Regions from separate parts of the Thioalkalivibrio sp. ALR17-21 genome, predicted to be linked through region 1. Evidence: riboswitches for the same ligand, from Rfam matches in the RefSeq annotation. Region 1 holds a riboswitch; the other holds the start of a gene.

Region 1 (4,565 bases):
ACGCGGTGACCTCGGAGTCATCCTTGTCGGCCAGCTGCTCCGGAGTGCGCAGGCGCACGTCGGATTCGGGGAAGGCCTCGAGGAAACGATGCGCCCCGGCCGTGACCTCGGCGGCGGAGCGATCGGAGACGATGCCGAGGATATGCGGCGAAGGGTTCGTGTCCGCCGCCGGCACCCCCGGCAGCAGCAGCGCCAGCAACAGGGGGTAGCGTTTTTTCCATGTACTCATCATTCAACACCCGGATACGTGCACACACTGCCGCCGGGACACTCGAGGCGTCCCGACGGAGCGTGAAGAAAAGGAGATCGGCCGCGGGTCGCGTCAGCGTCGCGGCACTGTTGTCGATCGGGGCCTTCGCGGATCCGCCGTCACGGCGCCGCGGGCAGATTCAGCCGCCGGAGGCCTCGCGCCGCGCGGCGGGCTGCCACAGGACCTCGGAACCGTTCTCGTGGCGTGCCAGCACCCGGCACAGCACGAACAGCAGATCCGACAGGCGGTTGAGGTAGGCCAGCGAGCTGGGCCGCAGGGCCTCGTGGTGATTGACCGCGACCAGCCGCCGCTCGGCGCGGCGGCAGACGGTGCGGGCAATATGGCAATCCGCGGTGGCCGGGCCGCCCCCCGGGAGGATGAACTCCTCCAGCGGCGGCAGCTCGTCATTGAAGCCCTCGAGCTCGACATCGAGGCGCTCCACCGAGACCTCCGGCAGCGCCTGATGCCCCGGCACCGCCAGCTCCGCGCCCAGGTCGAACAGCTCATGCTGGATCAGCGACAGCGAACGCCGTACGTCCTCGGGCAGCTCGTGCACCAGCACCCGCCCGATCACGCTGTTCAGTTCGTCCACGTCACCAAAAGCCTCGACGCGATGCGAGTCCTTGTCCACGCGCGAGCCGTCACCCAGGCCGGTACGCCCCTCGTCACCCGTGCGGGTCGCGATCTTCGACAGTCGATTGCCCATGACCTTACCTCTGCTGCTGATAACGCAGTTTCACGAACGCAGCGCGGCCGGGGTTGTTGTAATCGGCATCGTTGGACGAGTCACGCGCGACCACGTAGTCGCGATCGAAAAGATTCGACACCGAAGCCTCGATACTCCATTCCGGGTCAAATCGATAGGCCGCACGCAGATTCACGGTGCCGTAGCCCGAGAGCCGCTCGTCATTGTCAGCATCGTTGTAGCTGCGGCTGCGGGCAAGGAGCGTACCGCCCACGGAGAAATCACCGATCCGGCGGTCCAGGTCGAAACGGGCTGACGCCGGCGGACGGCGACGCAGTTCATTGCCGGTGTCACGATTTTCCGTATCCAGCAGGGTCAGGGAGACCCGGGCATTCCACGGCCCAAGGTCATGCCCGCCTTCCAGTTCGAGACCCCGGATCCGCGCTTCGTCCACATTCACCGGCAGGAACTGGCCGCCGACCAGCCGGTTGTCGATCAATTCATCCACGCGTGTTTCGAACACCGCCACATCCACGTAGGCGAGGCTGGCCGAATACCGGGCACCCAGCTCCGCGGTACGGGATTCCTCGGGCTCAAGATCGGGGTTGCCGAATCCGGGGAAGTAGAGCTCATTGAAGGTGGGTGCCTTGAACGCGGTGCCGTAGCTGGCGCGCAGCCGCAGGGCGTCGGTGGCCTGCATGCCCCAGGCGACCTGCCCGGTGGTTTTGTCACCGAACTGCTCGTTGTCGTCGTAGCGCAGCGAGCCTTCCAGATCGTGGTTGCCGAGTTCGGTGCGCACGACCGAATAGACACCCACGTTATAACGTGAGTCTTCGTCGTAATCGGCGGTACTGTCGACACGGTCCTCGTAGGCATCCACCCCGGCGATCAGGTCGGTTCGCTCCCCCAGGCGGACATCGTTGCGCCAGGTCAGCTGATCCCGCCGAGTGTCGAATTGATCGACACTTCCCCCGGACACGCCGCCTTCCGTCACCTGGTCACCTTCATCCCGTGACTGGGCAAGCGTGAATTCTGTATCCCAGCGGTCGGTTAGCGGAACACGAATGCCGGCCCGGAGAGCGGCGTGCACAAAGTCCGTATAAGCTTGATCGTATGGAACCCCCGTGCCGAACTCGTCTGCATCGTATTCCGAGCGGCCTTCGGAATAGAGGACATTGCCGAAAAGTTCGATCCCGTTGTCGAGGCGGTGGGCAACCTTGCCGGCCAGCGAAGTGTTGTCATAGCCATCCGGATCGTCGTCACCCACGTCGTCCTGCACGTCGATGCCCTCGGTATCGAACATACTGACGGACAGGCTGTAATCGGTGCGCCCGGTGCCGCCGGCCACGCCGAGCCCGGCCTCCCAGGTGCTGAAGCTGCCGGCGCCAAGGAAGGCATTGACCCGCGGCGGCCCTTCGCGGCCCGCGCGGCTGAAGACCTGGGTCACCCCGCCGATGGCATCGGAGCCGTAGATGGAGGTGCGCGGCCCGCGCACGATCTCCACGCGATCGATCTCTTCGGGCGGCAGGAACTGCCAGCTGGCACCGCCGCTGGTGGCCGAGCCCATGCGCACGCCATCGATCAGCATCAGGTGGTGATCAGAGTTCGTTCCCCGAAGGAAGACACTGGACGTCTTGCCGAACGGGCCATTACCCGCCACCGAGACCCCGGCGCGCCCCTCCACCAGATCGGTGAACTGGCGCGGCTGCAGGCGTTCGATCTCTTCGCGGTCGATGACCGTCACCGAGGCCAGGGCCTCGTCCACGGTCTGGCTGAGACGGGTCGCAGTGACCTGAACGGGTTGCAGGGTCGCGGAGTCGGAGTCGGTGCCCGGCGCCTCGTCGGCCACGGCCGGGGACACGGCTGCAACGATGGCTGCGGAAAGGATGCTGCGTTTCATGTCTTCGGATCTCCCGGCGAGCCGCCCGCACGCCGCTGGTTCACGGGGATCGCGCCGGCGCGAGGGATGAAGACGAGGAACGCATTCCCGGCGGGAAACGGGTACGGGGACCCGTGGCGGGAACGGTCATCCGTCTCGCACGCCCTCCGCGTGCCGCACGACCATTCCCCGGCCGGTCTCCGGGCTGACGAGCGGGAGATTCCCGGCGGGCGGCGCCTTCCCGTGTCCATGACACAGTGGCATTCGGCCGCCAGCCTCGAGGATCCACTGCCGAAGGACTCCGGAATGGATCCGCGCTCGATCACCGTTGCGGGGGCAGCGCCGGACTCGCGCGTGAGCGCTCACCGGACTTCCCGTTTAACCCGGCGGCGAAACCGCCAGGGCACCGAGGAACGGGGCGCAGGGTACATGAGCCCCCCCTGATTTTCCACCCGTGCTCTCCGGCCGACCGCGCGGCGTTCAGTTCTGCCGCGCCTCCTCGGCCTGGCGATAGCGGGCGCCACGCCGCAGAAGGCGGCCCCATTCCTTGTCCTGGAGCATGGCGTCGAACTCGGGCGAGCGCTCGGCCCGCAGGGCCACGGGATGGTGGGATTCATCTCCGGTGTTCTGCGCCAGCATCGCCAGTCGCTCCGGGTTGGCCCCGTACTGACGCTGGAGGAATTCGCGCAGGCCCTCGGTCAGCGGGAGGTGATAGACCCGGGTCAGGCGCAGGGCCAGCCACTCGGCCGTCCGGCCGAGGTCCTGGCGCACCATGCGCACCATGGCCGATCCCAGCCCGGCCTTGGCGTCGGCACTCATGCCCACATACAGGCCGCCAAGATAGGCCGCCGGACTGGAATAGATCGCACGCTGGATACTCGGGTTGGTCAGATCCACCAGCGGGTCCAGCAACAGCGCCAGCTGGATCCCGATGCGCTTGGCGGTCTCGTTGTCGAGCGGTTTCTTGCCGAAATAGATGAAATCACCCTCGCGCCGGATCTGCAGCTCCTCGAGGTATTCGCACAGCCCGTCGGCCAGCTTGATCTTCTGGTTGTCATCCAGCTCGATCAGCTCCTCGGACACGCGGATGCGCCGCGCCGAACGCATTTCCCAGCGCCGCCCCCCCTTGCGGTCGCGTTCGCGGCGGCGCAGGGCTCCCCAGCGCTCCGCCGCGTCGCCATAGCGGCTCTGCGCCTGCATCAACCGGTTGCGCGCCTCGCGCAGCTCGTCCACCTGCGCCATCGCGACCCCCAGGATACGGCCGTCCGCGGTGCGGACGTCCGGTTCGGCCGCCAGCATGGCATGCAGGCCTGCCAGCACCTGCTGGCCCAGCACCGGCAGCGGTTCGCGCAGATGCTGCTGGGTGATGCCGCTGGTCTCGCTGTGTGCCAGCAACATGGCCAGCGAACGCAGACGACTGATGACCCCGGCCTGAGCCACGCGGAAGCGATTGCCCTGGTATTCCAGTCGATCCAGGGCCCGACCCAACTGCCACGACCCGGACCATTCGAAGGTCAGGCGCTTGATCTGACGGCCGTTGACCAGCTCGAAGGCGAGCACGAAGATCGCCTGCACGTCGTCCAGGCTGCAGCGGGACAGATCGTCGGCATCCGCCGCCGAGAACAGGCGCTCGAGGAACTGGTCGATGCGACGCACTCCCTCCTCGCGGGTGGGCGCAACCCCCTGCAGCCGGTCGCGCAGCAATTCCGCCAGCTCCGAATCCTCCGCATGCAGGCGCTCCAGCGCGGCCA
Region 2 (4,565 bases), on a different contig from region 1:
GGCGGGTCTCCACGCCGCGGGCGCGGGCGTTGCTCACGTTGCGGAACGTGCGGTAGTCGCCATCGCCCTGAGTCTGCGCGATCCGGTCATCGAACTCGGTATAGAACAGGCCCACGTCGTAATGCCCCGTGGTGGTGTCGCTCAGGCGCAGGTCGCCGGCGATGCCGAGCTCGGCATTGCGGCTGGTCTCGGGGTCGAGTTCATGGCGCGTCTTGCCGACAGCCGGATCGACGACATGGGCGCCCAGCACCCGCTGTCCGCGCGGGTTCAGGGTGTCCACGTGGAACGAACGCAGTTCCGGCAGCTTGAACCCCTCGGCATACTGCACGCGCAGCCGGGCCTCGGGGGCCAGGCGATAGACCGCACCGGCCTGCAGCGAGGTGTTGTCGACCTCGGTGGAGGTCTCGTCGTGGCGGGCACCGTAGACCAGATCCAGGCGGTCGCTGATCGCCCATTCGTGCTGCAGGAACACCCCGCCGACCCACTGGTCGTCTTCCGGCTCGTGCGCCGGTTCGCGGTCGCGGTAGGTCTGATGCTTGTGTTCGAAGCCGGTCAGTACCGTGTGGCGGGCGTCGGGCCGCCAGGTGGCGGCGAAGTCGTGGACGCGGTCGGTGAAGGTGACCTCGCGCGGGCCAAATTCGCTGTCCCCGGTGGCATCAAAGCCGAAGTCCGCGGCCTCGAGGAAGGTGTTGGAGCGGTCCATCTCGAACTTGCTTTCGTAGACCTGGTAATTCAGCTCCAGGGTGTCGCTCACGAACCATTCGGCGGCCACGGCCAGATCGCGCCGGTCGCTGTCCTCGCTGCGCTGTGCCGGGAACTGCAGGGCGCGCACCGGATCGCCATTGTTGTTCGTGTAGCCGGTGGCCACCGGCGGGCGCTCGTGCAGGAAGCGCCGCTCGCGCTCTTCGCGCAGCAGGCCGGCCTCCAGCTCCACGTTGAAGTCGTCGGTGAACCAGTGGCTGACGCCGGCGCGCAGGTTGTAGACCCGCGCGCTCTCGCGGCGGTCCTCGTCGAAGGCATAGCGGTCCTGGATCGCGTGGTCATCCTCCAGCGCGCCGGACTCCGACGGCCGCACCCGGTCGCCCTGCTCGGGGATGCGCACGTCGGCCGTGGCGTCTTCGGAATAGGCCTCGCGGTCCAGCACATCCGCCAGCAGCCGGAACCGGGTGTCGCGGGTGCCGCCGCCCAGAAACAGCGAACCGTTGATGCGCTCCCCGCCATCGGCGCTGGCGGGCATGCCGCCCTGCAGCTCCACGCTGCCTTCGAAGCCCGCATCCGGCTGGCGGGTGATCACGTTGATCACGCCGGCCACCGCATCCGAGCCGTACACCACGCTGCCGGGGCCCTTCACGATCTCGATGCGCTCCACGTGGCTGACCGGGATGCGGTTGAGCTCGAACCCCCGGCCGGACGTGCCGCTGACCCGACGGCCATCCAGCATGTAGATGATGTCCGCGCGGCCGCCGCCGCGGATCGAGAACCGGTTGCCGTCGGCACCGGTAAACAGGCTGGATCCGGCCTGCAGGGCCTCGTCCAGCATGGTCGCCCCGCTGCGACGGATGTTCTTGCCGGTGATCACTTCGGTGGAGGCGGGCGTGTTCTCCACCAGGCGCTCGGTGCGGGTCGCCGCCGTTACGCTGATCTCGGGCAGCACCTGTGCGGAATCGTCGGGGTCTTCTTCGCCGGTGGCCGGCGGTGCCGCCAGCAACAAGGGCACGGCCGCGGCACCGCCTAGCAGGGCCGCGGGAAACATCTTCTTCGGGAACATTGCGAACTCTCTTTGCGCACCGCCCGTGCGCCGTGGTCGTGGGTGTCGACCGCGGGGGTGCGGGCGTGCGCCATCGTCGGCGCGTCGTGAACCGATGCGCAGCGATGCCGATTCGCCCGGTGATACCGCTCCCCGCGGTTCTCCGTTGTCCTCCGGGCCGGTCTCCGGGCTTGCGGGCTGGAGCCGTTGGCTCCGGGGCAGACCACCTTCCCGCGAAGTACGCCCTGAACGGACGCGTTCTTCGCAGTGGTTCGCGAGGGTCTGCCGTGACCCGCCTACCGTTGCGGGGGCAGCGCCGGACTTGTGCGCAGGTCGAGGCCGGGCACGCACCGGACTTCCCGTTTCACTCGTCGTCGGGATGGCGACGAAGCACCCGGGGGAGACGGAATATTAGTGATGGCTAATGTGTGGTGTCAAACCAACAGTGTCCGGGTGACCCACGGTCGTGGCCGCGGTCAGTGCCTGGCATGTGGTTTGCAAAGGGATCCATTCGGGTGGATTAAAAAAGGGCCGCCGGGTCGGTGCGGGGGGCACCGAGAGCCGACGGCAAAATCCAGAAGAGATGGAGGAGAGAAGGGGCCAGGGGGCCCCTGCATGGCGAACCGACGCTGAGCTGCCGTCGACTCGACAATGGGAATTATACACGGCCGCAAATTGGAATCAATCCATATTCGAAAATTTTTTGGAGATAATTTTCCCCTTTTGACAGTGACTTGCGAGCGTTCGGGTGTCACAGGTGGCATTTTCATTTATTAGTGACTGCCAATATTCGCAGTTTGAGTGGTCAGCTGATCGGCGGCATCGGCATGTGGCCGCGTCATGGCGGGAAATACGAGTTGGCAGGGAGATTGCTTCTTCCGGGCAGGATCATCAGCAAGAGGCCGACAGACCATGACGATGCACCTGAGAATGATCGATTGCGGCGGTCACCTGGACGCCGAAGCCCGCAAGCAGCACGAGCGTGAGCAGGTGGTCTTTCAGCGCCTGCTGGAGTCCCACGAAGCAATCCGCAGGGAGCTGGAGTTCATCGAGGGTGGTACCCGGACGGTGACGACGGCAACGGATCCGGAACTCGCCGCGCTGCTGCGGGTGCACGTGCCGGAACTGCATCGGCGGCTGCGCGAGAGCGCCCACCTGCGCGATCGTGATCCGCTGTATCGCACCCTTTTCGAGCAGCGCGGGCGCATCGAAGTGCACGTGGAAGAGCGCCCGGACGGCGTGGTGGTGGACGAGGTCAGCGAGGACCCGGATCTGGCGCACAAGCTGCGCGAGCACGCCACGCAGGTGAACACCTTCGTGCTGGCGGCGCGCGAGCTCGCTCGCCAGTACCCGCCGGTGATGGCCGATGATGCGGTGTCCGAGCGGGTCGGCCGGGTGGCCTGATGGCGGTCGGCCGCGCCGGTTGTGGAAACCTTGAGCCGGACCGGAACGTGGCGGGCGTCCCGAAACGGAGCTTGCCAAATCCCCGTACGGGGCCTACAAGAATGGGTGGAGTCCACACAACCCTGGAGGTTGATATGTCCCCATCCATGCGTTCAGCACTGTTGGCCGGCGGCCTGATGACTCTGGCCGCCGCACCCCTTCACGCCGATTCGGCCACGTTCAACACACCCAGCCTGACACCCGAAATCGCGACCAAGGCCGTCGAGGCCGCGGTGGATGCCTGTCGTGATCGCAACGCACAGGTAACCGCAGCGGTGGTCGACCGCTTCGGGACGACCCAGGCTCTCAAGCGGGATCGGTTCGCCGGTCCGCACACCGTCGGCACTGCACAGAGCAAGGCCTGGACGGCGGTCAGCTTCCGTACCGATACGCTGGAGCTGCGCGATGATGCCTTCCCGGGCGAGGTCAGCTACGGCATCCAGCACCTGCCCAACGTCACCATCCTCGGCGGCGGCGCTCAGATCACCTCCGACGGGCGCATCGTCGCGGGCATCGGGGTGTCGGGCAGTCCCAGCGGCGAGGTCGACCACCAGTGCGCCATGGATGCGATCGACGCCATCCAGGACGATCTGCTCTGACGGTGCATCACCCGGCCCTGCCCGTACCGGGGAGGGCCGGTTTCAGCGGCGCTTCTTGCGCCCGCGCCGGCGGCGGCCGACCTTGACCCGCTCCGCCGCCGCCTGCAGATGCGCACGGGCCTCTTCCGGCACCCGGTGCGAACAGCGCACGCGAACGCCGTCGCGGCCACGCACCGCGGTGATCCTGCCGCCCTGCAGCCCGTGGCGGCTGACCACCTCGCGCACCGCGTGCAGGAAATTGCGCGGCGGATCCCCGCGGGTGGTGTGCACGCTGCCGTCTTCTTCGATCACCACGCTGAAGAGGATGCTCACCTGCCATACCAGCAGAACGGCGGCGATGATCAGAAAGCCGATCATCAGCACAAAGGCGATAAACATCATCAGCGCAGCACGAAGACCGAAACCGGGAGGCGCCGGGCGAGCTCACCCGCATTCGAACTGATCAGATGCAATCGGTCGGCCACGCCCGGGATGTGCGAGGCCATCACCACCAGGTTGGCATCCAGTTCCTTCTGCGCCTGAGCCAGCTTGTCATCCAGCTCCACCGCCACGTCGTTGCTGTGCATCAGCTTCGAATCGGTGCGAATGCCGTATTTCTCGCCCTGTTCGCGGGCGAAGTCCGCCAGATGCCTTTCCATTTCCTCCGGGGTCCGGGCGGCACGGTTGGCCAGGCTCCCCGAAACCGTCACGTAGTACACCGTGGCGTCGTACTCCCGTGCCATCCTGGCCGCGATTTCGAGGCTGTTCTGCAGCTTGTCGGTGTGTTCGAGATCCAC

Evidence for each region. A riboswitch is a leader RNA that binds a small molecule or an ion and turns the genes downstream of it on or off. The one in region 1 is predicted to bind cobalamin.
Region 2: linked by a shared signal. The riboswitch ahead of G020_RS0111670 (TonB-dependent siderophore receptor) and the one ahead of G020_RS0106470 (TonB-dependent receptor domain-containing protein) in region 1 are both predicted to bind cobalamin.

The regions. Positions count from the first base shown of each region.
Region 1 covers NZ_ATUL01000009.1:14,725-19,289, reverse strand. Annotated here, with positions in the region: gene G020_RS0106480 (cobaltochelatase subunit CobN) at 1-199, opposite strand, end outside; gene G020_RS0106475 (cob(I)yrinic acid a,c-diamide adenosyltransferase) at 390-956, opposite strand; gene G020_RS0106470 (TonB-dependent receptor domain-containing protein) at 961-2,835, opposite strand; cobalamin riboswitch at 2,988-3,240, opposite strand; gene G020_RS0106465 (hypothetical protein) at 3,295-4,565, opposite strand, start outside.
Region 2 covers NZ_ATUL01000024.1:8,883-13,447, reverse strand. Annotated here, with positions in the region: gene G020_RS0111670 (TonB-dependent siderophore receptor) at 1-1,768, opposite strand, end outside; cobalamin riboswitch at 1,906-2,160, opposite strand; gene G020_RS0111665 (hypothetical protein) at 2,660-3,151, shown strand; gene G020_RS0111660 (heme-binding protein) at 3,286-3,789, shown strand; gene G020_RS0111655 (DUF3634 family protein) at 3,832-4,170, opposite strand; gene G020_RS0111650 (universal stress protein) at 4,170-4,565, opposite strand, start outside.